2 regions of the Solibacillus isronensis genome follow, and region 2 is predicted to be linked to the other one. Evidence: riboswitches for the same ligand, from Rfam matches in the RefSeq annotation. Region 2 holds a riboswitch; the other holds the start of a gene.

Region 1 (7,575 bases), 690 kb from region 2:
AACGAACAGTCCGAGATTTCATTAAGGCAAACAGCCGCAGCCATTGCGAGTATTATCGATGAAGAAGAGATCGATGATAAGCAGTTTGCAATCATCTCGGAGTTATTGACGGAAACGACAAACGTACTTATCGCCAAAAGTTCAGATGAAATATTGTATGCAAGACAAGAAGGCATCAATAAAGAAGAAATTCAGCAAAAAATTATAAGCAGCAAAGCATTTGAAGAAGTATATGCATCATCAGAGCCAATAGTAAAGGAACTGATGCTACCTTCGAATCGAGAAGAAGCGAACAGCTCCAATTATATTGTATTAGGCTTCCCGCTTAAAAGTGTTGAAGATCTACATGGGGCCGTCTTTATTTATAAAAATCCCGATGCTTTACACCAGACTAGTAATGAAACGACGAAAATTGTTGTGTTAGCTGCGGCTATTGCATTTATATTGACGACAATTTTTGCATTTTTCCTTTCTTCTAAGATAACGCTTCCATTGCGTAAAATGAGAGAGCATGCATTTGAATTGGCAAAGGGGCGTTTCGATTCAAAAATTGAAACGAAGCAAAATGATGAAATTGGTCAGCTTGCCGTCGCCTTTAACCAGATGGGCCGCCAATTGAAGCATCATTTGGAAGTGATCAACCAGGAAAAAGAACAATTATCGAGCATTTTAACATCGATGACCGATTCTGTTATTACATTTAATCGCGATAAGACGATTTTAGTGAGCAATCCTCCTGCTGAGCGACTACTGCAAAAATGGTTCGTCGAAAAAGGATTGGATAGCTCAAAGCCGATACCGGATGAACTTTATCAAATGCTTGACCATGTGTTGAATTTCGAGGATCAGCTGGACGAAGAGTTTGAAATGGGTAAATCCTATTACAGTATAACAATTAGTCCTTTGTACAGCAGAGATTCCATTCGTGGTGCAGTCGCTGTTATACGCGATAAAACCGAGGAAACGAAACTGGAAAAACTGAAATCGGATTTCATTGCCAATGTTTCACATGAGCTCCGGACACCAATCGCGATGCTACAAGGCTATTCGGAGGCGATTATTGATGGGGTTGTGACAACAGAGGAAGAACGTATTGATATGATCCGGATAATTTACGATGAATCACAGCGTATGAGTCGTCTCGTAACAGATTTACTTGACTTGGCGCGGATGGAATCAGGACATATGAGTCTGTATAAGGAAGACGTGCCATTAGTAGCGGTTATTGAACGGATGACACATAAGTTTGACCAAACAGCGAAAGAAAAGCATGTGCAACTGCAGATTGAAACTGACTTTTCGGATGAAACGCTTATTTCGATTGATGAGGACCGTATCGAACAAGTATTAACGAACTTGATCGACAATGCGATTCGCCATACACCAGCCGATGGATCGGTAACTGTTTCTATGGCAAATGAGCAAAACTATGCAAAAATTCAAATTAGGGATACAGGGCAGGGCATTCCGCAAGATGATTTGCCATATGTATTTGAACGGTTCTACAAAGCAGATAAAGCACGTACTCGTTCGAAAGGCGGAACGGGCTTAGGCTTGGCCATTACGAAAAACATTGTGGAAGCACATAACGGCAGAATCTCTGTTGATAGTGTGGAAAAGCAAGGAACAACCTTTACATTTTACTTGCCATTATCTTAAAAAAGTGGGGTAATGGAATTATGAGTATAAAAAAGTTTATCATTTTGAATCGTTCAAAGTGATAAACTTTTCTTTTTAATAGACTAATTCGTTCGTAAAAGGATGATTACTGTAACTTTTCTGTTTCGAAAACGACAAATTACGTGAATGGAGGTGGGATGGGTGCAGCAATCCATTTTCCATCGATTATACGATACGTATCATCAGGATGTTTTTAATTTCTTATTTTACTTAGTGAAAAATCGTACCGCAGCTGAGGATCTTGCCCACGAAGTATACGTTCGTGTATTAAAATCATACGAGCGATTCGAAGGGAAAAGCTCGGAAAAAACTTGGCTGTTCTCTATAGCAAAAAATGTGGCGATTGACTATTTCAGAAAAAAACAAGTTCGAGATAAACATGCATTTACAGCTTTTGATTGGGAGACAGAGCAACTCGTAAGCCCAATCCCTTCACCTGAACAATTCACCGAATTAAATGACCAGCTCCATCAATTACTGGTTGCATTGGAGGAATGTTCAGGTGATCAGAAAATGGTGATTATTATGCGGTATATTCAAGAACTTTCAATTCAGGAAACAGCGGAGATATTAGGATGGACGACCGGAAAAGTTAAAACGACACAGCACCGTGCTTTAAAGAATCTGCGGCTGCTATTGGAAGCGCAAGAAGGAAGGGAGGCGAATCCATTATGAAAAAGGAGCATTGGGATGAAAAAGAGATTGAAATTTTTCTGAAAAAAGCACCGAAAGTAACTGATCATCGTTCAAAAGATGAGGTATTTAATCGTTTAATGGATGAAGGAGCATTTAATGAAGATCCGCCTCACATAGAGCAAAACAATCAAAAAGGTATACGTTGGGCGCCATTATTCGTCTCGATTGCATCAATATTTATTATTGTTTTAATCAGCGCGCAATTTATAGGCAATAATGAATCGGTTACTATGCAGAATGAAACATTCGATCTTGCCACTCCGGAATCGGAAGAAAGTATGACAATGAGTGCGAAGGAAGATGCATCTACACAACGCTCCATGATTAATAGTTTTTCGACGGAAGCTCAACCGGAGCAAACATTAGTTTATGAAAGCGAGCTAGAGGAAAACACATTATTTGCAATTGGTCTTGCAGGGGATGATGCAGAAAGTGTACCTGTAAGCATATTGATTCCAAATGAAATTGTTGCCGAAAAAACGGGTACAGAAAATCCGACGAAGCTGGAACTTTATAACACATTCAGTCCGTTGCTTGACGAACAGTCGCTAGGCTTTAATGAATACCATCCTTACAAGGGCGAATTGCGTGAGGAAGGGAATAGGCTTGTTCATATGTTGCCGGAAGATCACCAATATGATGCGGGAACTGCTTCCTTATCAAATTATCTCGGTTCCCTTGTCGACACTTTCAGAGATGCATATATGGAAGTAGAAATACAAAATACGGCCGGAAAACCAATTTACTTTGACCATGTTGGCGACGTAAAAGAGCCGTTTTTATTAAATGATGAGAACGCTCAATATAATTATTTTATGTATCAGATGCGGAATGGGGCGGTATATTTAAGTCCCAATTTCCGAATGAGCTTTAAAGATGTGCAAGAAGCAATCAAAAATATGACGGTGGAAGCGAATGATATATACAGAACGGTTATATTGCCGGGTGTATATTTAAAAGTTGAAGACGCTAAGTCGATTGTAACAATTACATTTGAAGAACCTTTAAACTTGGACAATTATGAACCAGCTCAAGGAATGCGAATGATTGAAGGATTAATAATGACAGTAGCAAGTTTTGATAAACAGGTGAAATTTGAAAATATCGTACAGGAACAATGGGGCGGTTATGACTTCACAAAACCGGTAGATAAGCCGGTTGCGGCGAACCGTATTCATTATGAATTTCAATAATTCAAATAATTTTACTAGGAATTGTAAGCAATGGGCTTTACAATTCCTTTTTTTTATATATAATAATAGTTATAGCAAGGTAATTGCTACATAATTTCATATTGATTCATCTTCGGGGCAGGGTGTAACTCCCGACCGGCGGTAATAAAAGTTATAACTTCTGACCATTTACTTGGAGGAAGTTATGTCGAACTTTTCGAGCCCGCGAGCCACTTTTGTGTGCAGGATTTGGTGCAATTCCAAAGCCGACAGTATAGTCTGGATGGGAGAAGGTGAAGGTACGGTCGTCATTTTTTGAAAATGCCGTGCTTTGCAGTACTTATTTCTAATTCCTTATTTGTAAACGGAATATTTTTCGTGTACAAAAAACAGGAATTGCTGCAAATGCACAGATAGACCCTTTATTTAAGTGTGCCTATTTCTCCCTTATGCTCTAGTTTAGCATAAGGGTTTTTTCATGGAATGATTTGATACGTCCTTTCTTCTTGCGAGATGGAATCAGCAAAGAGGAGAGATTTATATGCAAAAAAGAAGTTTAAAGTTACGATCATTCGTAACAATCGCAATGCTGAGTGGGGTTTCATTTGTGCTAATGTTGTTAAACTTCCCACTACCATGGTTCCCGGTGTTTTTACAAATTGATTTCAGTGATGTGCCAGCATTGATTGCGGCAATTACGATGGGACCTGTTGCAGGTATCCTAGTTGAACTTGTTAAAAATGTGCTTGACTGGATTTACACAGGGGCTCCTGAAGGAATTCCGGTAGGTCATATGGCTAACTTCGCTACAGGTGTATTATTCATTTTACCAGCTTACTATATTTATAAAAAATTCCCTTCTGCAAAAGGGTTAATGACAGGCTTAGTTGTTTCTACAGTTGTAATGTCAATTGGAATGGCGGCATTAAACTACGTGGCGTTCTTACCGCTGTACACGTACTTACTAGGCTTCGAATATAATATGTACGAAACAATCGTGTTAGGTATTTTACCGTTTAATATTGTTAAAGGAATTATGATGTTTGTGGTCGTGACGATGCTTTACCGTTCAATGCGTGTATGGATTGAAAATCAGCGCAGACAATATTTAGCTTAATTAAATAATAAATTATGGAGCGATGTCATAAAAGTGTTAACTTTATGACATCGCTCCTTTTATATTTACTCTTACTATTGTCATTCTGTTATAGGGCTGATATGATATTGTACATTGTTAAGAAAATTAGGACGTTTCATTAAAACACCATGAAATGACATCTTGGGAGAGAATATGATGGACAAGAAAATACCATTTTCAACCTATGCAGTAATCGGAACGATGCTGTTTGGGATGTTTTTTGGAGCAGGAAATTTAATATTTCCGATTCAAATGGGGCAATTGGCAGGGACAAACTATTGGTTTGCGCTAATTGGCTTTTTAGTTACGGCAATTGGTTTGCCGTTTTTAGGAATTCTGGCAATCGGATTGTCGGGAAGTAATGGATTGCGCGATTTGGCAAGTAAAGTACATCCGATGTTTGGATTGTTTTTTGCATTGGCTTTATACTTAACGATTGGGCCGTTTTTTGCAATTCCGCGTACAGCAACAGTACCGTTTGTTGTTGGATTTGAACCATTTATCGATCCTTCACAGGCGACATTGTGGCTTGCGGTATTCAGTTTTATTTTCTTCGCAATCGTTTTTTATTTTTCACTAAATCCGGCGAAGATCATGGACATTATAGGGAAGTACTTAACACCGGCATTTTTAGTATTTTTATTTGTGCTAATCGGTATTAGTCTGTTTTCTCCAATGGGGAAATTCGTTGAGCCTGCTGGAACTTATATTAACGAGGCGTTTATGACAGGTTTTAAAGAAGGCTATAATACGATGGATGCACTTGCTTCGCTTGCGTTTGGTATTGTTGTCATCCATGCGATAAAGCGGACAGGGATTACAGATAAGAAAGAAATTGCAAAAGCGACTTGGAAATCAGGTATTTTTGCAATGGCATTAATGATGCTGATTTACGGTCTGATTGCTTACATGGGAGCATCGAGTATAACGGCGATTGGTACATTTGACAATGGCGGGCAAATCTTTGCTGCGGTTGCCGATCATTATTTCGGCTCATACGGAGCAATTTTGTTGGCAATTATTATTGTACTTGCATGTTTAAAAACGAGTATTGGGCTCATTACTTCATGCAGTGAGTTTTTCCATGAAGTGTTTCCGAAAATCAGCTATAAAACATTTGTAGTCCTATTATGTGTTGTTTCATTTATCATTGCGAACTTTGGTTTAACAAATATTATTACATATGCAATTCCAGTGTTGATGTTCCTTTACCCTCTGGCAATAGTGTTAATAATACTGGCGCTTCTAGGACCGCTATTTCACTACAAAAGGACTGTATTTGCAGGGTCAATTTTACTCGTATTCTTTATTAGTATAATTGATGGGTACAATGCGTTAATCGGAAGTGTGCCGGCATTTGAAGTGAGTGTGCTGTCTTCTATTTCAGCTTTTTACGCAGATTACCTACCGCTCTATTCCATTGGTTTAGGGTGGATTGTTCCGGCGTTAGTAGGAGCGGTTATCGGATTATGTATTCCGAATCGCACGAATGAAATCAATACGGATTAAAAAATGGTTGTGTAAAAGGAAAATTTCCTTTTACACAACCATTTTCTGTTTTAGTGGATATTTTGCTTTTTAAAGCTTCCACCTTTAACTTCGACTACTTCGTATACTGTCACAAAGGCATTCGGATCGATTTCTCGAATAATACCCTTTATCTTACTTTCTTCCATACGGTTGATTACACACGTAATTTCTTGAAATTCCTGATGGGAGTATGCACCGTATACTGTGCTGAAAGTCGCGCTTCTTCCTAAACGATCTCGAATTGTTTCGACCATTTTAAGCGGCTCTTTTGTAATGATTTTATATGTTTTAGAGCCACTAAGTCCTTCTTCAACAATCAAGATAACTTTTGATGCGATATAATAAGCAATTGCTGATAACAAAGCACCTTTAAAGCCGAATACAAACGATACAATGATGAAAACGAAAAAGTTTAAAAACAAAATGAGATCACTTGTACCGAAAGGCAATTTTCTCGATAGTAACACTGCAAGCATGTCTATCCCATCAAGAGCGCCACCATTACGAAGCGCTAACCCCATACCAATACCTAAAATAATTCCTCCTACAACTGTAATAAGCAATGCATCGCCAGTAATAATAGTTGGAACATGGTGCATAAGCGAAGTACCAATTGCTAATGATGCGATACCGATAACGGAGTTGATTGCGAAGGTTTTTCCAATCTGTTTATATCCTAAGTAAATAAACGGAATGTTTAGTATGGCGATCAGCAGGCCTAATGATACTGGTGTTAGCTGAGAGATGACAATACTAATCCCCGTGATTCCACCATCCGATACGTTATTTGGTATTAATACTGCTTCTAATCCGTAAGCAGCGATTAAACCGCCAATAATAACGATGATTTTTTGTCCGATTGACTTTGCTATGTGTTGCTTTGACATAAAATTCCCCCTCAATATACGGTAACAATTATACATGAATAATAGCGATATTACTTTTCATTGCCCCATTTTTTTCAAAAAAAAGCTATCGGGAAAAACAATGCTTTTTCCTGACAGCTTTTATGGGAATTTTGGGAATTATTTATTTCCTATTTCTGATTCAATTAAATCCTCCAAAGATTTTGCGTTTTCCAGAGCTTCGGCAGGGATTGTTATTGTTGGTACTGTATTAAAATCTGAATATTTCATAGTTGATTTACTTTTTATATTCATTACAACACCTTCCAGGTTCATGCCGAATCCGAAGTCCATTACCATTTCTTCTATATCAAATGTTTCCTTATTAATTTTGATTTCATAAGAAAAATTATCGTATTTTAAATTTTTCATATCGGCCAGTACTTCCTCGTCCAAACCTAAGTTCATGGCAGACATTTGTTCTTGTATAAGAGCGGTAAAGTTATCTCCAGTA
Region 2 (7,575 bases):
GGCGAGTGTTCGTGCTGACGGTATCACCTTTCGCACTGTTAAAATACCAGCTGACGGCTGCGCCTTTCGCTACAAGCACAGCTTCCTGCGGGAATAGCGAAATTTATTTTGCGACGAAAGCGAAGCGTCAGGAGCACTGACGCCTGAGACTTTCGTGTAAGGCCACGCCCGCGGAAAGCGCCCCGGAATGGAAATCAATTTTTACGCTCAGCAAAAAAATGCAATTTTTCTCTAAGAGAAAAATTGCATTTTTGGATTATGTCCCACCCTCTATTTGTAATCCCGATATCGAATTAAAATGTCCCTTTAAATTTCTCAGGCTTTACGACATAGCCTTCAATAATAAAACCGCATTGTGTACAAATAATATATTCGATATTGGAACCTAAGCTCATTTTATTGACAGGTGACATAACACTGTACCCGCTATGTTTGCCTTTCCCTAATTCAGAGCAGCCGCATTTTGGACATTCTTTTACGGTTGTCGTATTCTTAATTTCTATCACCCTTTCATAGTTAGGTAGCCAGCAAAGGAATTACCATTAGTTCATTAGGAATCCCTGTAAAATTGCTAAAAACAAACCAAGGGAAACGGGGAAAATTTTAAAAAACAGATAGCCCTTTGATTGAATTGTCCATTCTTCAAATGGATCTTTCGTCGGAGAACCAAGATAGCGAATAAACTTTTGAAATGGTGACTGCTTTTTTGCAAGTTTTGTCACAGGTATGTCGATTTTATAGGAATCAAGCAAACCGGATAGCTCTTTTTCCTTTTTAAATTCCTCGTTCATGTTGGAAATCCTCCTTTAATTCAGCCTTTAAAGCTTTAATAGCGTGATGAAGCCGTGATTTTACCGTACCGATCGGAACATCCAATATTAAGGCAATTTCTTCTTGCAGCAAATCTTCATAGTAAGCAAGCAAAATTACAGCCCGCTGTTTATCCGGCAAGTTTGAAATCGCTTGTTGAATGACGAGTGTGTCTTCGGTTTGCAGCGTTTTTTTCTGAATAGGGATGAGAAAAGGCAGGAGTGTCTGCCATCGTTTGCGCCTTTTCAGCTTATTGATCATAAGGCGGTAGGCAATCTGAAACAAGAAGGACTTTACCGTACCACGTTGCTGTTCATACTGAAATTTTTTTGATTGCAGCACTTCAAAGCTGTCGTGAACAATATCGACACTCAATTGCTCATCTTTTGTATAACGGTACAAAAAACAGAACAGCGGCTCATGCAACTGGTCGTACAGTTGTGCCAACGCTTCCGAATCGCCAATTTGAAACGCGGTCATCAACTGCTCATTGTTCGCTATCATAAACGTCACCGAAACGTGCTTTAATACTTTTTAGTGTAGCCGATATGCGCATGACCAAATACACAACCATTACAATGACCCATGCCTGTGCCTGGTTCGTAAAAAACTGAACATAAGGGTTTTCAATTGTTTCACCGGATGAAAGTAAAATGTTCAAAACTTGCACACAGATAATCGTATAAACCGCTAAAATCAGAGTAATCGTGTCAAATATATTCCAGCGTAAATAAACGGTTGTTTTCGCATAATTAATTTTTTTACCTTCCCTGATAATATGTTTTCTGAAAAACGGAATCAAAATCGTAAATAATATAACCATTTCAACTGCACTCACAATTAGCGAAATTTTAAAACCAATCCCCATATCCCATTTCTCCTTACTTAGTTAAATTTTATAACAAGCTGCAACTTTTGATGCTTTCACTGACTATACAAACAGGAGAGGAAAAAGGTTCAAAAATTTTTTGATATTTATTCTGCGACAATTTCCGGTTCCTGCAGCTTTTGCAGATTATTTTCATGTAATCGGTTCATATAGTTTTGTACAACAACATTAATGTAAAAGAACATCCCCATTAAAATTCCGGAAAACACCCAACTCGTTATCCGTTTATAAATAAGCATGTCACCATAACTGTCAATTCCATATTTACGAAGCAGGAAGACCGTAATTCCTGCCATAACCAGTCCTCGAATAATGAAGACAACCTGGATCAGCTGAAACCATCGGAAGATCCCTTTTTGAAAGAATAATGCTTTACTTTCCTTTCGTGCATGTCCTTGCAAATAAGCAAAATCAACTGCAATATACAGGGGAAAAGGCTGTTTTACGATGAATAAAATTACATAGAGCAACGTATAAAAAAGACCTAAATAAACGTTATTCCAAATCATCTGCTCCGCTGAACCCGACAGTAAATCGACCGCTGTACCTATAAGCATTGAGCCTAAAATAAACAGGCCTGTCACATTGAATTGCCGGTCTTTAGCAAAGCGGTAAACCGTATAAATTATCCCGGGAACAGTGGACAGCAGCATTGCCGCATAGTCACCAAAAGGCTCTCGCCCAAACTTCCAGATTACATAAGGTAATGCTGCATAAAACAGTAGCTCTAGAAAGATAAGATATTTATTCGATTGTGAATTATTCGCCATAAAAGCCTCCATTACCGTTAAAAAGGTATTTGTTTTTTTATATTACTAAAGATTATCCGACACTATATTTATGAAATAGTTATACGAAAAAAAGCAACCAAGTAAACGAAAGACACTTAAAAACAGCTTGCAATAACCCCTTTCTAATTTATGTAATATTATGTATATTCTTCTACGTATTACCTTTATTAAAGTTTCAAAATTTTTATAATTTAACAGAGGGGATAGAGGTAAAAGGATTGATGGAACAAAAAGTAAGTAGGTGCTAAAATACTATTAGCTTTTTAAATTATTTATGTTACAATAACTTTCAAATAAAATAATTTCCTTCGGGGTCGGGTGAAATTCCCAATCGACGGTGATGAGTTTATCTCTAAGCCCGTGAGCCACTTTATGTGTGCAGGATTTTGGTGCAAATCCAAAGCCGACAGTTATAGTCTGGATGGGAGAAGGAATGGCAACGCATTTTAAAAATTTGATTTTAAATGTGCTTTTTTGCTATACACTTTTCCTGTCGCACCTTGTGACGGGTTTTTTTATTTTATTTGAAAAAAATAATTTCCTTCGGGGTCGGGTGAAATTCCCAATCGACGGTGATGAGTTTATCTCTAAGCCCGTGAGCCACTTATGTGTGCAGGATTTGGTGCAAGTCCAAAGCCGACAGTTATAGTCTGGATGGGAGAAGGAAGCAATGTCAGCAGTTTTTTGAAAATTTACTTCGAAAAGCTTATTTGATGATGCTCAATTTTCCTCTCATCGAACTCCGAATTCAATCGGGGTTCTTTTTTAATCCTAAAAAGAGGTGAGCAGGATGTTTACAGGAATCATTGAAGAACTTGGAACGGTTGAAACAGTCAGCCAATCCACACAAGCGATGGAACTAGCCATTCGCGCAAGCAAAATTCTAGAGGATGTTCAACTCGGGGACAGCATTGCCGTTAATGGTGTCTGTCTGACAGTGAAACAATTTTCGCCGACCGTATTTTTGGCAGACGTCATGCCGGAAACTGTCAAAGCAACAAGCCTACAGCAATTAACTGCTGGGATGCCTGTCAATCTAGAGCGGGCAATGTCGGCGAATGGTCGTTTCGGAGGGCATATTGTTTCGGGCCATGTTGATGGAATTGCAACAATACAACGGAAAAGACCCGTTGCCAATGCAGTTTATATTGATTTGGCAATGGAAAAGCATTTGGTTGCTGAATGTATTAAGAAAGGCTCAATTACAGTGGACGGCACGAGTTTAACAATCTTTGATGTGACGGACACATTCATTACCATTTCCTTAATCCCTCATACGTATGAACAGACTGTATTAGGCTTTAAAAAGCCGGGAGATGTTGTGAACATTGAAACAGATCTAATCGGAAAATATGTAAAAAAACATTTACAAAATCAAACGGAAAGTACAATTACAATGGACTTTTTGCAACGTACAGGATTTTAAAGGAGTGCTACAAAATGAATACAATTGAAGAAGCAATTCACGCATTGAAAAACGGCGAGATTATTATTGTGTCAGATGACGAGAACCGTGAAAATGAAGGGGATTTTCTAGTGTTAGGAGAATTCGCTACACCGGAAAATATTAATTTCATGGCGCTTTATGGAAGAGGGTTAATTTGTACACCAGTTTCATCTGCACTTGCAGAAAAGCTTTCCCTTCATCCAATGGTGCAAAGCAATACCGATACATATCAAACAGCTTTTACGATTAGTATCGATCATATCCATACAACGACAGGTATAAGTGCATTTGAGCGTTCTAAAACGATGTTAGCATTACTGGATCCTGCAACAAAACCGGAGCATTTTCATCGTCCCGGCCATGTTTTCCCGCTCATTGCTAAACAGGGAGGCGTGTTGGAACGTCGCGGGCATACGGAAGCAGGTGTTGATCTGGCTAAACTATGCGGTTCGAATGAAGTTGCGGTCATCTGTGAAATTATGAACGAAGATGGTTCAATGGCCCGCATGCCACAGCTCGAAAAGATTGCACAAAAATATAACCTGAAATTTATTACAATCGAAGACTTAGTTCAATATATAAAATTAACTACCGTATTGGTATAAAAAGGAGCAATTAATATGGGAAAAACATTTGAAGCACAATTAGTCGGAACAGATCTAAAAATCGGAATTGTCGTAGGGCGCTTTAATGAATTTATTAATGATAAATTATTAAGCGGTGCAATTGACGGCTTAAAACGTCATGGTGTAGACGAAGCAAACATTGATACAGCATGGGTTCCAGGTGCTTTCGAAGTACCGTTTGTAGCAAAAAAAATGGCTGAAACAAATAATTATGATGCAGTAATCGGTTTAGGTACGGTCATTCGCGGATCAACTACACATTACGATTATGTATGTAACGAGGCGGCAAAAGGAATTGCCAAAGCAGGGTTGGACACAGGCGTACCGGTAATTTTCGGCATTGTCACAACTGAAAATATCGAACAGGCAATCGAACGTGCTGGTACAAAAGCAGGCAATAAAGGCTACGACAGCGCAATGTCTGCAATTGAAATGGCGAACTTGAATAAAATGTTTTAATAAAGATTAGTGCACGCCACTCAAAATGCAGCTCAGAAAATATTGCTGCTTGCGGAAAGTTAGTTCTAAGCGGTGTAATAGGCAATCCTGCATTGGTAGGGTTGCCTTTTTACTGTGAACATTTTCAATATTCTTTATTGCGTCAGAGAGTGCTGAAATAGTTTGCTGATTCTAATTATTTATTTACAAACATTCCCTTCTATTTTATTGTTAGGTCAGACATATGAGGAGGGAGAGCGATGGCAGAAATAGTACGCAGAATAAGACCCGGGCAGTACGGGCGTATTAAGGAACATGAAAGCTGGTTTTCGGATATGTCCGAGCAAGGGCTGCATTTTTATGAGATTGGCACACATTTTGCGAAGTTTAAAAAAGGGGATCGCAAACGAATGGATTACCGGCTGGAACTGGCGAAAAGCAAATATATATCGAGTGAAAAAATCCGGTTATTTGAAGAAAGCGGCTGGGATTATATTGCAAGTGACCGCAATTTTCACGTATTTGCGGCACCGGTTGATCGTAAAGCTAGTGAACCTCCGATAGATCGGGAAGAGCAAATCTCAATAGCAAAAAAAGCTTTTAATAAAGCATTATTTAATTTTATAGTTAATTTAATCGCGATTATTGTAATCACTACGGTCTTCGTCAAATCTTTCGAAAACGGAAATATTTCTGTTTTGCAACTGATAGATGGATATACACTTGCTCCATTATTAGTATTGTTTGTTAGTTTTATGCAAATAATTCCGATAGGTAAAAGCTTATTTGGAATCAATCATTTGCGGAATGAACTTAAAGCTGGGATATTAGACGATCAACAAAAACCATGGGAAAACTTTTACCGGTCAAGTATTGTCTACAGTTTCATAGTATTAGTAATTACATTAACTCTTGTGTTAATACCGATTTACCAAATATGGAGTATGAAAACAAGCCCTTTAACAGAAGAAGATGCAGGGCTGCCAATTGTCCGACTAGCTTCCATTGAAAATCAGCCGCATCTTAAAAGGAAGCCACTTTACTTTGAAGGCGAGGATTTGGGAAGCAACTACTCATCACAGTGGAATATTTTTGCTTCTGTCCAATATGATTCAACAGAAATGGGCGTTATTCAGGAAGGGGAATGGTACGATCCCAATCATGCATATCAACCATCAATCTCATCGGAAGTTTATAAGTTACGGTTCCATTCCCATGTTAGCTCATTAGTTAATGAGTTAATAATCAAGCATACATATGGAAGTGAACCTAGAAGTTTTAAAGAAAGAAAACACACAGCTTTTGATCGACTGCTGATTCGGGATAATTCTTTTCATAAAGATTTTCTCTTTGTAAAGGGGCGGGCCGTGATGTATATCAATTATACTGGTCAGGTTGAAGATGATGTAATCATAGAGAAAGCTGCTGAGAAAATGGCATTACTTGCTGACGATTGAAGGAGTCACTAGTAATATTCTAATAAATATTTAAATCATCTAATATCAAGTTGACATCTTCTAATAAGTTACCGATTTTCTAATTATAAGGCAATTGTACTAATAATGCTCTTAGATGTTTAAATAAACATTCGGAAAATGCTAATAACCTATTGAAGTTTTCTAATAAATATAAAATTCTTCTAATAAAATCAGTTGCCGGTCATATCATAAGAATGCATACAAGTAATGCCACACTAGCAATCCATTAAACTATAAATTCCCCTAGCTTCATTCAGATGAACATGTTACCATATTTAAAAATTCAGAAAATGAAGGTGAGTAAATGGAGAATGTTGTGTTCTTTATCATTGCGTGTGTTCTTCTGATTGTATTGCCGGGTCCTGATACAGCTATCGTTACGAAAAATACAATCGTTAACGGACAAAAGGGCGGATTTCAAACAATGGTCGGCTCTTGCGCAGGATTAACGGTCCATACAATTGCAGCGGTGGCAGGGCTATCGGCGATTATCGTAAAATCTGCCGTGGCATTTACAGTGTTGAAATACGTAGGAGCAGCCTATTTATGCTATTTGGGTATAAAAACATTGATGAGCATGCGTGCTAAAAAAGCTGATTCAGAGGAATTGACGGACATTCCGGAAATTGAAGCTAAAGGCAATTCGTATTTTAAGCAGGGACTCATTACGAATATCACAAACCCTAAAGTAGCAGTATTTTTCCTGACGTTTTTACCGCAATTCCTATCTAAAGGCGCAGAACCGTTTTGGCCATTTTTGACGATGGGAATCATCTATATTGTTTTAACATTTATTTGGTTTGCGCTCTATGTTTTTTTATTAAACAAAATCCGCAATTTCATGAAAAAACCTGCTACACAATCGGTAATCGAAACGTTGACTGGAGCTGTTCTTATCGGTTTTGGAATCAAACTTGCCTTTGAAAAGCAGACTTAAAAATAATTTTGCATAAATCACATTACCTTTACAATCAATAGCCCATTTACCGCTTATTCTTTTTTAAAGAAGGGTATAGTTCCCTAATTCTAGAAAAAAGGATGATGAAAAATGGGCTTGTATATTACAATGTGGATAGCCATGATTGCTGTAATCGTA

Evidence for each region. Region 2 has a riboswitch for FMN ahead of ribE (riboflavin synthase). Riboswitches for the same ligand answer to the same signal wherever they lie in the genome.
Region 1: linked by a shared signal. The riboswitch ahead of M3166_RS07890 (ECF transporter S component) and the one ahead of ribE (riboflavin synthase) in region 2 are both predicted to bind FMN.

Annotation. Positions count from the first base shown of each region.
Region 1 is NZ_JAMBOC010000001.1:1,535,614-1,543,188, reverse strand. It holds gene M3166_RS07905 (ATP-binding protein) at 1-1,659, shown strand, start outside; gene M3166_RS07900 (RNA polymerase sigma factor SigX) at 1,822-2,355, shown strand; gene M3166_RS07895 (hypothetical protein) at 2,352-3,569, shown strand; FMN riboswitch at 3,674-3,847, shown strand; gene M3166_RS07890 (ECF transporter S component) at 4,090-4,665, shown strand; gene brnQ (branched-chain amino acid transport system II carrier protein) at 4,843-6,195, shown strand; gene M3166_RS07880 (YitT family protein) at 6,246-7,103, opposite strand; gene M3166_RS07875 (S-layer homology domain-containing protein) at 7,242-7,575, opposite strand, start outside.
Region 2 is NZ_JAMBOC010000001.1:841,194-848,768, forward strand. It holds gene M3166_RS19325 (hypothetical protein) at 6-140, shown strand; gene M3166_RS04340 (transcription initiation factor TFIIIB) at 294-506, opposite strand; gene M3166_RS04345 (hypothetical protein) at 543-791, opposite strand; gene M3166_RS04350 (RNA polymerase sigma factor) at 775-1,290, opposite strand; gene M3166_RS04355 (group-specific protein) at 1,298-1,678, opposite strand; gene M3166_RS04360 (VC0807 family protein) at 1,786-2,469, opposite strand; FMN riboswitch at 2,791-2,927, shown strand; FMN riboswitch at 3,026-3,160, shown strand; gene ribE (riboflavin synthase) at 3,281-3,916, shown strand; partial or broken gene ribB (3,4-dihydroxy-2-butanone-4-phosphate synthase) at 3,931-4,539, shown strand; gene ribH (6,7-dimethyl-8-ribityllumazine synthase) at 4,558-5,022, shown strand; gene M3166_RS04380 (DUF2812 domain-containing protein) at 5,262-6,458, shown strand; gene M3166_RS04385 (LysE family translocator) at 6,784-7,416, shown strand; gene M3166_RS04390 (TspO/MBR family protein) at 7,528-7,575, shown strand, end outside.